DNA from 3 places in the Alteraurantiacibacter aestuarii genome. Region 3 is predicted to be linked to each of the others. Evidence: predicted binding sites of a transcription regulator. Region 3 holds the regulator's gene; each other region holds the start of a gene.
What was found. Region 3 encodes LexA, which represses DNA repair genes until DNA is damaged. Its sites were predicted from a motif close to GTTCCNCNCTTGTTCT; they were not measured.
Positions count from the first base shown of each region.

Region 1: uvrA (excinuclease ABC subunit UvrA) is a predicted target of LexA. The motif match lies at 1,545-1,560, and genes of this name have one in related genera.
Region 2: recA (recombinase RecA) is a predicted target of LexA. The motif match lies at 2,426-2,441, and genes of this name have one in related genera.

Region 1 is NZ_BAAAFP010000002.1:971,739-976,653, forward strand. It holds gene ABDZ98_RS08300 (M3 family metallopeptidase) at 1-166, opposite strand, end outside; gene thpR (RNA 2',3'-cyclic phosphodiesterase) at 282-815, opposite strand; gene ABDZ98_RS08310 (pseudouridine synthase) at 826-1,374, opposite strand; gene uvrA (excinuclease ABC subunit UvrA) at 1,572-4,469, shown strand; gene ABDZ98_RS08320 (DNA-methyltransferase) at 4,570-4,915, shown strand, end outside.
Region 2 is NZ_BAAAFP010000002.1:1,016,094-1,021,008, reverse strand. It holds gene alaS (alanine--tRNA ligase) at 1-134, opposite strand, end outside; gene ABDZ98_RS08520 (class I SAM-dependent methyltransferase) at 219-1,040, opposite strand; gene recA (recombinase RecA) at 1,285-2,349, opposite strand; gene ABDZ98_RS08510 (DUF4139 domain-containing protein) at 2,483-4,105, opposite strand; gene ABDZ98_RS08505 (DUF4139 domain-containing protein) at 4,116-4,915, opposite strand, start outside.
Region 3 is NZ_BAAAFP010000002.1:1,444,212-1,449,126, forward strand. It holds gene moaC (cyclic pyranopterin monophosphate synthase MoaC) at 1-463, shown strand, start outside; gene ABDZ98_RS10570 (molybdopterin molybdotransferase MoeA) at 460-1,665, shown strand; gene lexA (transcriptional repressor LexA) at 1,739-2,422, shown strand; gene ABDZ98_RS10580 (ComEC/Rec2 family competence protein) at 2,453-4,633, opposite strand; gene gltX (glutamate--tRNA ligase) at 4,662-4,915, shown strand, end outside.

The DNA of each region.
Region 1 (4,915 bases), 470 kb from region 3:
CGGCCAGATAGACGGAAATGGCCCGCACGATGGCGGCCTCATATTCATCGTCAGCAATGGCCGTGAAATCGGGCGCGTGGAACGGCAATGCGGACAATTGCGCAAAGGCGCCGGTGGCTTGCGGGACGGTGGACGGGACGACTGGTGCAGTCGAGGCATCGTTCATGGGGCGAGATCCGTTGTTTTTGGGCCACCGGGGCCAGTTTCAGCTGAAACCTGCACATAGGTACGATCGATCGGTGTCGCCAGTGAAATAGGCCGCGTCCCCGCCTGTTGGGGCATCAGGAAGGAAACCGCATCACGTCCTGATAGATCGATCCGCCAGTGGACAGGTGGCTTTCCACCAGCACGAAATTCTCGGCGATGAACGGCGGCGCGTGCAGCCGGGCGTGACGCGCCAGCCAAGCGCCGATCCCAGCGGCGGACCGGTCGAGACGGGCCAGGGTGATATGTGGCACGAACTTGCGCGTCTCATCCTCCAGCCCGGCGGCGCGGCAGGCCTGTTCAACCCGCTTCTGCAAATCCGAAAGATCCCGCGATGGCTCCACCCGTGCCCAGAGGGTTCGCGGTGCGCCCTTGGTTTCGAAATGGCCGACACCGGCAATACTGATGGCAAAGGGCGCAAAGCGGATTTGTGCCAGCGCCAGCGCCAGATCCTCGGCCTGCGGACGCTCCACCTCGCCCACGAAGCGCAAGGTCAGGTGCAGCTGCTCCTCACTTTGCCAGCGGGCGTTGTCCAGCCCCTCCATCGTATCGATCAGGCTGTCGATCACGGCCACGGGCGGGCGGATGGCGATGAACAGGCGGTGGCTCATGCTCCGGGCCCTACACGCTGATCTCGCGCCATTCGCCCGGCGCCAGGCCTTCCACGCTCCAGTCGCCCACCTGCCAGCGCACCAGCCGCAAGGTGGGATAGCCGACCGCCGCCGTCATCCGCCGCACCTGCCGGTTGCGCCCTTCGGTGATGGTCAGAGAAATCCAGCTGTCGGGCACGTTCTTGCGAAAGCGGATCGGCGGATCGCGGTCCCACAATGCGGGCGGATCAATCGCCTGTACCAGCGCAGGAGCAGTCACCCCGTCCTTCAGCCGCACCCCGTGGCGCAAATGCGCCAGAGCCTTGGCATCAGGCACGCCTTCCACCTGCGCGTAATAGGTCTTGGGCATCTTGTGCTTCGGCTCCGCAATGCGCGCCTGCAACGCGCCATTGCCGGTCAACAACAGCAAGCCCTCACTATCGCGGTCCAGCCTGCCCGCCGGATAGATCCCTGGCAGATCGACATATTGCGCCAGAGTAGGATGCGGAGAATCATCCTTCCCCCCGCTGAACTGCGAGAGGACACCAAAGGGTTTGTTGAGCAGGATCAGGCGGGTCATGGAGGGTCCTATATCCTGACCAGCATGAATGCGGCACCCCTAACCCCGGCGCTCGTCAAAGCACGCTGGGAATATTATTTGCCAAGTTGCAATCCTCCCTGCGTCCCCCACATGGTCTGGGGACTGCCGGGCGCTGGCTGATTACCACCAAACGTCCCTCTTGACCCAATTGAACATTTGCGGAACATTCAGCTTCTATGGCTCTCACACACATTTCCGTGCGCGGCGCGCGCGAGCATAATCTCAAGGGTTTTGATATCGATCTGCCGCGTGATGCGCTGATCGTGATCACTGGCCTGTCCGGCAGCGGCAAGTCCAGCCTCGCGTTCGATACCATCTATGCCGAGGGACAGCGGCGGTATGTCGAGTCCTTGAGCGCCTATGCGCGGCAGTTTCTGGAGATGATGCAGAAGCCCGATGTGGAGCATATTGACGGGCTTTCCCCCGCCATCTCCATCGAGCAGAAGACCACCAGCCGCAATCCGCGCTCCACCGTGGCGACGGTGACAGAGATATATGACTACATGCGCCTGCTGTGGGCGCGGGTGGGCGTGCCCTATTCGCCCGCCACCGGCCTGCCGATTGAGGCGCAGACCGTCTCCACCATGGTCGACCGGGTGATGGAACTGCCCGAGGGGACGCGCGCCTATCTGCTCGCGCCGGTGGTGCGGGGCCGCAAGGGGGAATACCGCAAGGAGCTGGCCGAATGGCAGAAATCCGGCTTCACCCGCGTGCGCATCGATGGCGAGATGTATCCGATCGAGGAGGCGCCCGCGCTCGACAAGAAGTTCAAGCACGACATTGAGGTTGTGGTGGACCGGATCGCGGTCAAGCCCGGCATGGAAACGCGGCTGGCCGACAGTTTCGAGCAGGCGCTGAAGCTGGCCGACGGGCTGGCCTATATCGACCTGGCCGATGGCGTGGTGCCGGGCCGTGAGGAAGAGGGCGCTGCGGGGGGTGCCATGAAAGGCGCCGGCATGCCCGCCAACCGCATCGTCTTCAGCGAGAAATTCGCCTGCCCGGTGTCCGGCTTCACCATCGAGGAGGTTGAGCCGCGCCTGTTCAGCTTCAACGCGCCGCAGGGTGCCTGCTCCACCTGTGACGGGCTGGGTGAAAAGCAGCTGTTCGATCCGCAGCTTGTGGTCCCCAATGAGGAGCTGAGCCTGAAGAAGGGCGCGGTGGTGCCGTGGGCCAAGTCCAACCCGCCGTCCCCCTATTACATGCAGGTGCTGGGCAGTCTGGCCAAGGCCTATGACTTCGACCTGACCACCCCGTGGAACGAGCTGGAGCGCGACCAGCGCGACATCATCCTGTTCGGCACGCAAGGCATGCGCGTGGCGCTCACCTTCAAGGACGGGCGCAAGGAATATACCGTGCACAAGCCCTTCGAAGGGGTGATCGGCAACCTCAACCGCCGCCTGCTGCAGACCGACAGCGCGTGGATGCGCGAGGAGCTGTCCCGCTTCCAGACCGCCCAGCCGTGTGAGACATGCGGCGGTGCGCGCCTGAATGAAAAGGCCCGCGCGGTGAAGATCGCCGGGCGCGATATCTCCATGCCCGTGCGCCTGTCCGTGGGCGATGCGCTGGAGTTCTTCGAGGCGCTGCCCGCGCAGCTTACCGACACGCAGAACCAGATCGCCAAGGCCATATTGAAGGAAATTGTCGAGCGGCTCGGCTTCCTCAACAACGTCGGACTGGATTACCTCAACCTGGACCGCACCAGCGGCACGCTTTCGGGCGGGGAGAGCCAGCGCATCCGCCTCGCATCGCAGATCGGCAGCGGCCTCAGCGGCGTGCTTTACGTGCTGGATGAACCCTCCATCGGCCTGCACCAGCGTGACAACGATCGCCTGCTGGAAACGCTCAAGCGCCTGCGCGACCTGGGCAATACCGTGATCGTGGTGGAGCATGACGAGGACGCCATCCGCGCGGCGGACCATGTGGTGGATCTTGGCCCCGGCGCAGGCGTGCACGGGGGCGAGGTGGTGGCGCAGGGCACGCTCAAGCAAGTGCTCAAGGCCAAGAACAGCCTCACCGCCGCCTATCTCAACGGCACGCGGGAAATCGCCATTCCGGCCACCCGCCGCAAGGGCAACGGCCACAAGCTGACAGTCCACGGCGCCTGCGCCAACAACCTCAAGAACGTCACCGCCGCCATTCCGCTGGGCACGTTCACCTGCGTCACCGGCGTATCGGGCAGCGGCAAGTCCAGCTTCACCATCGATACGCTGCACGCCGGCGCCGCCCGCACGCTCAACAACGCCCGCGTCATCGCCGGCCCGCATGAGAAGATCACCGGGCTGGAATTCTGCGACAAGGTGATCGAGATCGACCAGTCGCCCATCGGCCGCACCCCGCGCTCCAACCCCGCCACCTATACCGGTGCCTTCACCAATATCCGTGACTGGTTCGCCGGCCTGCCCGAAAGCGCCGCGCGCGGTTACAAGCCGGGCCGCTTCAGCTTCAACGTCAAGGGTGGCCGGTGCGAGGCATGCCAGGGCGACGGGCTGATCAAGATAGAGATGCACTTCCTGCCCGATGTCTACGTCACGTGCGAGGCATGCCACGGCAAACGCTACAACCGCGAAACACTGGAGGTGAAGTTCAAGGGCCTGTCCATCGCCGACGTGCTCGACATGACGATTGAGGACGCGGAGGAATTCTTCAAGGCCGTGCCCCCCATCCGTGACAAGATGCACATGCTGAACGAGGTCGGGCTGGGCTACGTCAAGGTCGGCCAGCAGGCCACCACGCTCTCGGGCGGAGAGGCGCAGCGCGTCAAACTCGCCAAGGAACTCGCCCGGCGCAGCACCGGGCAGACGCTCTACATCCTCGATGAACCGACCACCGGCCTCCACTTCGAAGACGTCCGCAAACTGCTGGAAGTTCTGCACCGCCTGGTGGACCAGGGCAATTCCGTGGTGGTGATCGAACACAACCTCGACGTGATCAAGACCGCCGACTGGGTGATCGATCTGGGGCCGGATGGCGGTGTGCGCGGGGGTGAAATTGTTGCGGAGGGGACTCCGGAGCAGGTGGCGAAGGAGGTGCGGTCTTTTACCGGGCAATACCTTGCGGGGATGCTGCGGCGGTAGGTGGTAGCTCAGTAGACCGTCGATGAAGAAAAAGTCTATCCACAGGATATAACGTCAGAGATTTGCAGCTGAATCGATTTTTATTTGTATTAGCATTTGGATGGAACGGAATTTGAACCAAGAAGCAGCAAGCACTCCGACTGGCAAGATAATATCGTCAGCAGCCGAGGATGCCTTGGAGGATATTGAAGACAAATCTTGCCGTCTGGTTTTAACCTCCCCCCCATACAATATCGGGAAGGAATACGAGCGGGACCATCGCCGCTCGATTGATGAATATATTGAGTGGTTGAAGCCAATAATTCAGCAAACAGCTAAAAAAGTTTCCGACAACGGATCGATCTGTTGGCAGACTGGGAATTATGTCGAAGGAGGAGAAGTTTTTCCATTAGACTATTTCTTTTATTCAATTTTTAAAGATCTCGGTTTTAAGTTAAAAAATAGGA
Region 2 (4,915 bases), 430 kb from region 3:
GGCACCATGCCCGCATTCACGAACATCAGCGTCGGATCATTATAGGGCACCAGTGGCGCGGATGGCACCACAAGGTGATCATTGGCCGCGAAATAGTCGAGAAACGCGCGGCGGATATCGTTGGTAGAATTCATGCCAGCCGAGTTAGGACGTGGCGGCGACCTCGACAAGCGCATTAAAGCGCTTGCAGCAATCGCCGCGTTCGATTTTGCACAGAGTCAGGCCCTGCGCGCGGTGACGATCCACCCGGCGGCGGGCAGAGAGACGATGCCTTCCCGGCAATTGCGGCTGGCCAGATCGCGAATCCGGTCAAGGAAACGCTCCCTGTCACTCTCTTCCATCGCCCGCGCGGCGGTGGCTGCCGGGCCAATGGTGGAGAAATAGCCGACGGCATCTTCTACCGGATCCGGGCCAGCCCCGGTCACCATGGCAAAATCGAACGGATCGATGGCGATGGATTCCCAGCCACCGGCGGTCAGGATTGATGTCATGCGGTCCTTGTCGGCAAAGGCAAACGGGCCAGGAGTACCGGGTGGCGGAGGCGGCGGGGCCTGCGGCAGGAGACGTGCGACATCGGTGAAGAAAGGATTTTCCGCTGGCGAACGAAAGCATGAAAACAGCAGATTGGCGCCTGCATCCGCGGCGCGCGCAAGATTGGCGAAAGCTGCCGGCGGATCATCGAAGAACATCACCCCGTGACGGGAGACGAGCAATTGCGGAGCGAATCCGGCAGGTGGTGCCCATGTGGCGGCATCGTGCAGATCAAAATCCACATTGGCGAGATTGACCGCGCGCGATCGGGCTGCCGTGACTAGCGCCGGTGAGACATCGACACCCAGCACGCGCACTTCCGGCCTGCCGCGACCAAGGGCAAGCGAAAGCTCCCCTGCCCCGCAGCCAATATCCAGCAGTTGGCTGAAATTGAAACTGCGTGTCCGCTCGATCAGCTTGTCGGTTACCGCGATAAAGCTGCGATCGGTTCTGCGCCATTCCGCCGCCCAGGTGTCACCAGCGCTGGTTTGCCATTCGCTCTTGTCCATTATCCGTCCATCCCCGCTGCCCGCTGGCAGCAAATTGTCAGTTGCAGCAGGTGGATAGCACCCAAGGCCTGCACAATTCCAGTGCAACGAATGGATCGGAATTGAAACTAGGCCAGCAGCACCGGCAGCGATTTCAGAACGAAAGAAGCCGACGCTCTGCCCGATTGGGGCATTGCGCCGGCTCCGTTTCCATAAGCGCACCCCAGGGACCGAAATCAACCGGCCGGGCGCAGCTTCTTGAGGATCAGACTTCAGGCTCCGCGTCCGGGCCTGCCATCATTTCCTCGGCGACAACGTCGATTTTACCGCGAATGGCGGCTTCCAACCTGTCGCAAACCTCGGGATTTTCCTTCAGATACTGCTTGGAGTTCTCACGCCCCTGGCCAATGCGGATGCTGTCATAGCTGAACCAGCTACCCGATTTCTCCACCAGACCGGCCTTCACGCCCAGATCGAGGATTTCACCAAGCTTGGAGATGCCCTCGCCATACATGATGTCAAATTCGACCTGCTTGAACGGCGGGGCGACCTTGTTCTTGACCACTTTGACGCGGGTGGAATTGCCCACCACTTCGTCCCGGTCCTTGATCTGGCCGGTGCGGCGAATATCGAGGCGGACCGAAGCATAGAACTTGAGCGCATTGCCGCCGGTCGTGGTTTCCGGATTGCCGTACATCACGCCGATCTTCATGCGCAGCTGGTTGATGAAGATCACCATGCACTTGGAACGGTTGATCGAACCGGTCAGCTTGCGCAGGCTCTGCGACATCAGGCGGGCCTGCAGGCCGACATGGCTGTCACCCATCTCGCCTTCGATTTCTGCACGCGGCACCAGTGCCGCAACAGAATCGACCACCAGCACGTCAATCGCGTTAGAGCGCACCAGCGTATCGACGATTTCCAGCGCCTGTTCGCCGGTATCGGGCTGCGAGATGATCAGTTCATCAATGTCCACGCCCAGCTTGCGGGCATAGACAGGATCGAGCGCATGTTCGGCATCGACAAAAGCGACGGTGCCGCCATTCTTCTGCGCTTCGGCCAGCACATGCAGCGCCAGCGTGGTCTTGCCCGAACTTTCAGGGCCGTAAATCTCAATCACCCGCCCTTTGGGCAGGCCGCCAATACCAAGCGCGATATCAAGGCCGAGCGATCCCGTGGAAATCGATTCCACGTTCATCGTTTCCTTGCTGCCCAGCTTCATGGCCGAGCCTTTGCCGAATGCGCGATCAATCTGCGCGAGCGCTGCGTCGAGAGCCTTCTGACGGTCCACCTTGGATTCCTTGTCTACCAATTTCAGACTTGCAGCCATGACACGGCCCTCCAATCATTCCTAGCGTTGCATTCGATTCATCAACTGGAACACTATGTACCCACTTTGTTCTATTAGAACAAGAGCGGAACAGAATTTTTGTTGGATTTGCTGAAAAGGGTGGTTTTTGGCGCTATTCGGCCAGCGCCGGGCGGACCTGCCAGTCAATCACCCGCTCCCCATTGGCAGGGATTGTCACTTCGACGATTCGCCGGCCGTTCTTGACCGTGCTGCCCACTCCGCGCAGGTCCCATTCCACCGGACTGCCCAGGACAACCCGCATCGAAACCGGCGCAGGATTGGCATTGGTGAGAGTGGTGCGCATCTGCGACCAGGTCTTTTCTTCATAGGGGTCATGGCTGGTCAGGCGCTGGCAGCGGGCAAAGACCTGGCTGCTTTGCCCCAACCCGATCTCGACGTCCTGGCCGCTGGCATAATCGCGCAAATTCTCCTCCCCCACCAGCAGCTCACCCGTGGCGGAAGGTTCAAAGAAGGCGATGGAACCCGATGGCAGCGCAACGCCCAGCCCATGCTCCTCGTCATTCACCGTGGCGAACAGGATATCGGCCGCCTGTGCTTCTTCGGTCTCATAAAATGGCTGGCACGTGGTTTCATAGAGGAAGCGACCGGCCACCTCATCGCGGTCGAGGAAGGCGACCTGCTTGAGGCCCTGGGCAGAGACGGTGACGTTTTCCGGGATGCGATAGAGCTTGAGGTCGCCCAGCTGCTCCTCCTCCGCCTTGAACTGCGGCATCTCGTTGGAGACATCGGCCATCCGCGCGCCGGTGACCACGATGCTTTCGCGCATTGCCATCATCGGTGCGGGCGGAGGTGGAACGGCGTAGTCATAGCCGAAATAGGGTTCAGGCGATCCCGCTGCCGTGCTGCCGAAAGGGTAGCAGGTGAGTTGCAAGGGCCGCGCATCAGGCGGATCGGCCAGCTGCTGAAAATCGCTGACCACGTTGAGCGTGCCAGCCACCGCCATCAACTCTGCGCCTTCAAAGCTCTGGTTGTTGTCGTTGAGGATGGTCAGCCAGCTCATCAACCGCATGCGCACATCATCGCCGCCGCCGCCCTCGCCAGCACCGCGCCCCTGGCCATTTTCGTGCAGGGTAGCGACATAATTGGCCTGCCAGTCGAAGCCCCAGGCAAGATAGGTGAGCGTGATCTGATAGGTGCCGCCAGCAGCGTCGCGCGTATCGATGGAGAACACCGGCTGCGCGGACAGGCCATCCGGCACGGCATCGAAGGTCAGCCTTTCGGGCAGGCCCGAACAGCGCACGGCTTCAAACCCTTGCGACGTCTGCAGCACCAGTCCGCCGTCGGCCCGCGTGCGGATGATGGCGCTTTCGCTGGCCTCCTGCCCGGTGCCGGGATTGGTGCGGGTGATGCGCACGCGGTTGCCAAGCGTCCCGTCCACTAATGCAGCGGGGCTGAGCAGGTCGGCATTGCGGTTCTTCTCTATCGTCCCGCCCGGCAGGCCGGTGACGATGGCGCTGACGGCCACCATGCCCTCTGCCACGCCGGTAAAGCGGATGGTGGATTCGCCCGGAGGCAGGGTAACCTGCCGCGTCTCGCTTATCATGGCGAAGCCTTGCGGCCAGTCCCGGTTCATTTCACCATAAAGGCCGCGGTTGGGATCGCGGTAGACGGTAACCGCCAGATCCTGCGGCGCGGAGGCATCCACCACCTCGCGGGCACTTGCGCCGCCGCTCCACAACAGCAGCGGCAGGATCAATGTGTGGAGACGCGCCACCGGCGGCTCCTCAATACCTGGTTTCGTATGTGACCCGCACAATGCGCGTCCCGTTGGCGGGAACGCTGACGACATAGCGGCGCGTTCCGGCATTGAGCTGCTCACCCGCCACATCCTCATTCACCACGCGGAAATCGCGGCTCCACCAGCCCCGGTCCAGGCCAGACTGGACAAGGTCCACGTCCACCGCCTCCGGCTTGGCGTTGGTGAAGGTGTAGCGCATGGTGGTACGATAATAATCGACCGCACGCTCCACCTCCACGGTGCGGGTAACCTCGCCATCCTCGATCACGCGGTAACGCGCACTGCGTTCATATTCCGCCGCGGTGATGCGGTCGCGCTGCTCCACTTCGGCCTGGACGAAAATGTCGAAGGCATCGCCCGTGCGCAGGCTGAGCACGCTGCCCATCGGCGTGTGGCCAATGCCGTTCTCACCGATGAACTGCGGGGTACCCTGGCTGTCATTCTGGTAGAAACGCACCGTTCCCGCTGGCAGAGCATCGCCCAGCCCGCCCTCGCGGCTGGAGGAGAAGCTGATCGCGCTGGAGGCGTTGACCGGATCGGAATCGCTCGTCAGCCAGCCGACATTGCGGGTGTAGACGCGGCGCGCGGGCACGCCCTGCACATCCAGAAAGCTGACCTGCTTGGTCTGGTTGTTGGCGATCGTGGTGCGCTCCGCGATCGGATAGAGATAGAAGTCCCCCAGCCGCTCACGGTCCGCAGTTTCGGTGCCGGGCCGCACCAGATCGCGCCGCGCGGGGCTGAAACTGCCGCTGACATTGCCTGCCACCAACAGAGTGTCCGCCGCGT
Region 3 (4,915 bases):
TGAAAATGGTGCCGCCCGCATGGTCAATGTCGGCGGCAAACCCGAAACGGCCCGCAGCGCCACAGCTGCGGGCCGTATTCGCATGTCTGCCGCCACGCTGGCCGCGGTGCGCGATGGCTCCGGCCCCAAGGGCGATGTGCTGTCCACCGCGCGCATTGCCGGGATCATGGCGGCCAAGCGAACTGGAGAGCTGATCCCCATGTGCCATCCGCTGGCGCTGGAAAGCGTGACGGTGGAATTCACCTTCGAAGACGGTGCAATTGCAGTGGCCGCCAGGGCCACGCTGACCGGCAAGACCGGCGTGGAAATGGAAGCGCTGACCGCAGTCTCCATCGCTCTGCTGACGATTTACGACATGGCCAAGGCGCTGGAAAAGGGCATGGTCATCGAACATGTCCGCCTGCTGGAAAAGACCGGCGGCAAGAGCGGGGACTGGCATTCTCCCGATTACCTGCCCGGATGAGCCTGCCCGCCCCCATTCCGCTGGAACAAGCGCAGGCACGGTTGCTGGACGGTGTGCAGGCGCTGGGTGAAGAAGAACTGCCCCTGCCCGCAGCGGACGGGCGCTTTCTTGCACAAGACCTGCTTGCACGGCGCACGCAGCCATCCGCCGATCTTTCGGCAATGGATGGCTATGCGGTGCGCGCCGATGACCTTGCAGGGCCGTGGACGCTGGCGGGAGAGAGCGCGGCGGGGCACCCTTTTGTGGGCGAATTGCAGGCTGGGCAGGCCATTCGCATCTCCACCGGGGCGTTGATGCCGTCGGGATCTTGCGCGGTGCTGTTGCAGGAAAATGCCCTGCGCGATGGAAGCGCAATCCGGCTTGCGGGCAGCGATGGCCCCACGCCGCGCCATATCCGCCGTGCCGGTTTTGATTTCAGCCGGGGCGATCTGCTCGTTCCAAAGGGTGTGGCGATGAACCCGGCGCGAATCGCACTCGGCCTGTCAGGCGGGCATGCACTCGGCAGCTTCGGCAGGCGGCCGCATGTCACCATCATCGACAGCGGTGACGAACTGGCGGCAGACCCGCTGCAAACCGCGAATCACCAGATTCCCGCCAGCAACGGGTTGATGCTGGCGGCCCTGGTTGCTCCTCTTGCATCCAGTGTGGACCGGATCGGCCCGGTGCGTGACCGGATGGAAGACCTGTTGCGGGCATTCGACCACGCGAGCGATTTCGACGTAATCGTCACCAGCGGGGGCGCCTCTGTCGGCGATCACGACCTGATCCGCCCGGCGCTGGAAAAATGGGGCGCGTCACTGGATTTCTGGCGCATTGCGATGAAGCCGGGAAAGCCGCTGATGGTGGCCCGCCGCGGCCGGCAGATTATCCTCGGACTGCCCGGCAATCCGGTCTCCAGCTATGTCACCGCCTTCCTGTTCCTGCTGCCACTGCTGCGGCGGTTGGCGGGTGCGCGCGATCCGCTGCCGCAACTGCTGGAATTCAGGCTGTCGGGTGATGTGCCCGCCGTGGGATCGCGCCTGGAATTCGTGCGCGCGGCCATTACAGGCGGCGCTATCTCGCCGCTTTCGCAGCAGGACAGCAGCGGCCTGTACGCGCTCGCCGCCAGCAATGCGCTGATCCGCCGCGATATTGGCGCACCCGCCGCCAGCGATGGTGAGGCCGTTTGCGCTTATCTGCTCCAGAATGGCGGTATCGCTTGACTTGAGACAATCTGTTTCATACTTGTTCCTTATTCGTTCCTGAATTGGAACAAAGTTTGAAGGGACAAGCCTCATGTTGACCGCCAAGCAGCGCGAATTGCTGATCTTCATCCAGAGGAAGCTTGAAGAAACCGGCATCTCGCCTTCTTTTGAAGAGATGAAGGACGCGCTTGATCTGAAGAGCAAGTCTGGCGTGCACCGGCTGATATCGGCGCTGGAAGAACGCGGTTTCATCCGCCGTCTGGCCAATCGCGCCCGGGCGCTGGAAGTTCTCAAGCAGCCCGATGATGTGGCGGCCTCCCGGCCTGCGGCTGCGAATGATGCGGTGGGCGGTGTCGTCACTCCGCCGCGCGCCATGCCCTCGCCCGCCAATGACGTGATCGAAGTGCCGCTGCACGGCCGCATCGCTGCCGGTGCGCCGATAGAGGCGATGGAGGACTTCCAGTCCCTGCCGGTTCCTGCGGCCCTGCTTGGCGCAGGCGATCACTACGCGCTCGAAGTGTCGGGCGATTCGATGATCGAAGCGGGTATTTTCGATGGCGACTACGCACTCGTGCGCAAGACGAGCACGGCCCGCGATGGAGAAATCGTTGTCGCGCTGATCCGCAATGAAGAGGCGACGCTGAAGTATCTGCGCCATGAAAACGGCAAGATCCGGCTCGATCCCGCCAATGGCGCCTATGATCCTCAGATTTATGACGATTCCGAAGTTCAAGTTCAGGGCAAGCTTGCAGGACTGCTGCGTCGCTACAACTGACCACACGTGGTACCCCTCGGGCGGACTGTGTTAGTCTCCGGTCCGCCCGCCCCACCATCCGTGATCGCCCTGGCTTTCGGCCACGCTTGAGACTTGCGCCTTTTCCAGATTTACCGCCAGTCCGCCGCTTTGCTCCAGGCTGTTCCTGTCGGCAATAAACCAGCGCGGCTGACAGCTGCGCGGAAGCCAGCGGTCGGAAATAACAATATCCGCTCTCTCGCAGGCGGCGGCCAGCGCCCTTTCAGAAACGATCTCTCCGCTTCGGCTCATCAAGACGTGCCAGTCGCGGCCACCACGGGCCAGGGTGATGACGCAGAAGTCGCGGCTGCAATCCGCGCCCTGCCACTGCGTCAACACGGTAGGCTCGGCCGTTACGCCGGACAGTTGCATCAGATTGTCCCGCGCATAGTCGCTGCGCGAATCACGCAGGACCAGCAGCCCGTCGTTCTCCCCGGTAATGCCCACATGCCTGCCATCGCCCGATATCAGCAGGTCCGGGATCGGCGTGCTGAGCATCAGCATGGATGCCAGCGCTGCGGGAACCAGACCCCACAGGCGCGCACGCCCCTTCCACATCGCCAGCCACAGGCCGCCTGAAAGGAACAGCGCGAAGGTGCCCGTGCTCATCTGCGGCATCAGCTTCACTGCGCCGGGCTGGCCAGCGGTGAAATGCGCAATGCCAAGCAGCAGGTCGAGCGATTTGCCCGTCAGCCACCAGAAAGGCGCGCCAAGCCCGGCACTGTCGAGCGCCAGCGAAATGGCAATCAGCGGCATGGAAATGAAGGTAACCAGCGGGATGGCGATCACATTGGCCAAAGCGCCATAAAGGCCCGCGCGGTGGAAATGGAACAGCACGATCGGCATCAGCGCAATCTCGATAACCATGCCGGTAACCAGCAGCATCACCACCCGGCGGCCCGCATGGGCGAACCAGCTTTCTTCCCGCGAGGCGAGGAACTTTCGCACCGGATCGCAGCCGTGCAGCGCCACAATCGCCAGCACGGCGGCAAAGCTCATCTGGAAACTGGGGCCGATGATCGATTCAGGCCACAGCAGCAGCACAACTACAGCGGCCACAGCCACCATGCGCAGTGACAGCGCCTCACGCCCCATCGCCAGCGCCCCCAGAACCAGCATTGCCGCCACGCAGCTCCTCACGGTCGGAACCTGCGCGCCGGTCAGCAAGGTATAGCCAATCCCGGCCAGTGCGGCGAGCGCGGCAGCGGTAACCGGCAGGCGCACGCGCAGGGTCAGCCACGGCCACAGCGCCAGCAGCCTGATCGCCAGCAGATAGGTCGCCGCGATGACCGCACTCACATGCAATCCGCTGATCGCCAGCAAATGGGTGAGGCCCGCATCGCGCATCGCCTCGGCATCCTCGTCCCCGATTGCGCCCCGGTCACCGCTGGCAAAGGCCGCTGCAATGGCGCCCGGCGCACCGTCCAGGCGAGATCGGACATGGCGGGAGAGCTGCCGCTGCAACGGCGCGATCAGGCCTCCATTCGATCCGGGTTCGAGCAACTCCACCTCGCCCTGAACACTGCCGGTTGCGGCATAACCATCAAACCAGGCACTGCGTGCGAAGTTATAGGCACCCGGCAGCATCGGCGGTGCCGGCGGCATCAAGCGCGCCCGCAGCCGCACCAGCGCTCCTTCGCCCAGCTCCGCCCGGTCACCGTCGGTTGGCAGATTGACCCTGATCTTGATGGCCGCGGAGGTCTCGGGATGGCGCGTGGCAAGGATCAGCCTGACACGATCCTGCGCGGGCTGCTCAACCCTTTCCAGAATGCGTGCATCGAAGCTGGCAGAGATCGGGCGGTCCAGAGGTTGCGCGCCCACAAGTTCCGATCTTGCCCAGACCACGCCCACACCTGCGGCAAAGATCAGCCCCAGCGAAACGCAGGCGATTAGCAGCCGGCCGCGATCATCGCGCCCGCGCCACAGCGCAACCGCGCCCAATGCCAGAAACAGTGCAGCGGAGATGGCTAGCACCCATTGAAAACTTTCATCAAGGACGAACCAGCTGGCAATTCCGCCCGCGAAAGCCACCGCCAGCCACGGCGCCCGGTCAAAGCCTGCGGTATCAAGGAAACGCTCACACGCATCGCCGATGCTGGACAAAGACGCACGCTTTCGCCAATGCGAGTGCTGCAACGCAGCATCGCCAGCGTCTTCCCCCAACGGAACCAAGGGCGGTTGGCGTGTTGCCATGATCGAATTGGACAGGAATCAGACCCTTATGGCAAGCAAGAGCGACATCGGCAGCGGCACTACCCGTCCGGTTGTCACCCGCTTTGCGCCCTCCCCCACCGGCTTTCTGCATATCGGCAATGCGCGCACGGGTCTTTTTTCCTGGCTCTATGCGCGGCATTTCGGCGGCAAGGCTTTGCTGCGGATCGAGGATACCGACAAGCAGCGCAGCACGCAGGAAGCGATTGACGTGATTCTGGACGGGCTGGACTGGCTCGGCCTGGAATTCGACGGGGAGCCGGT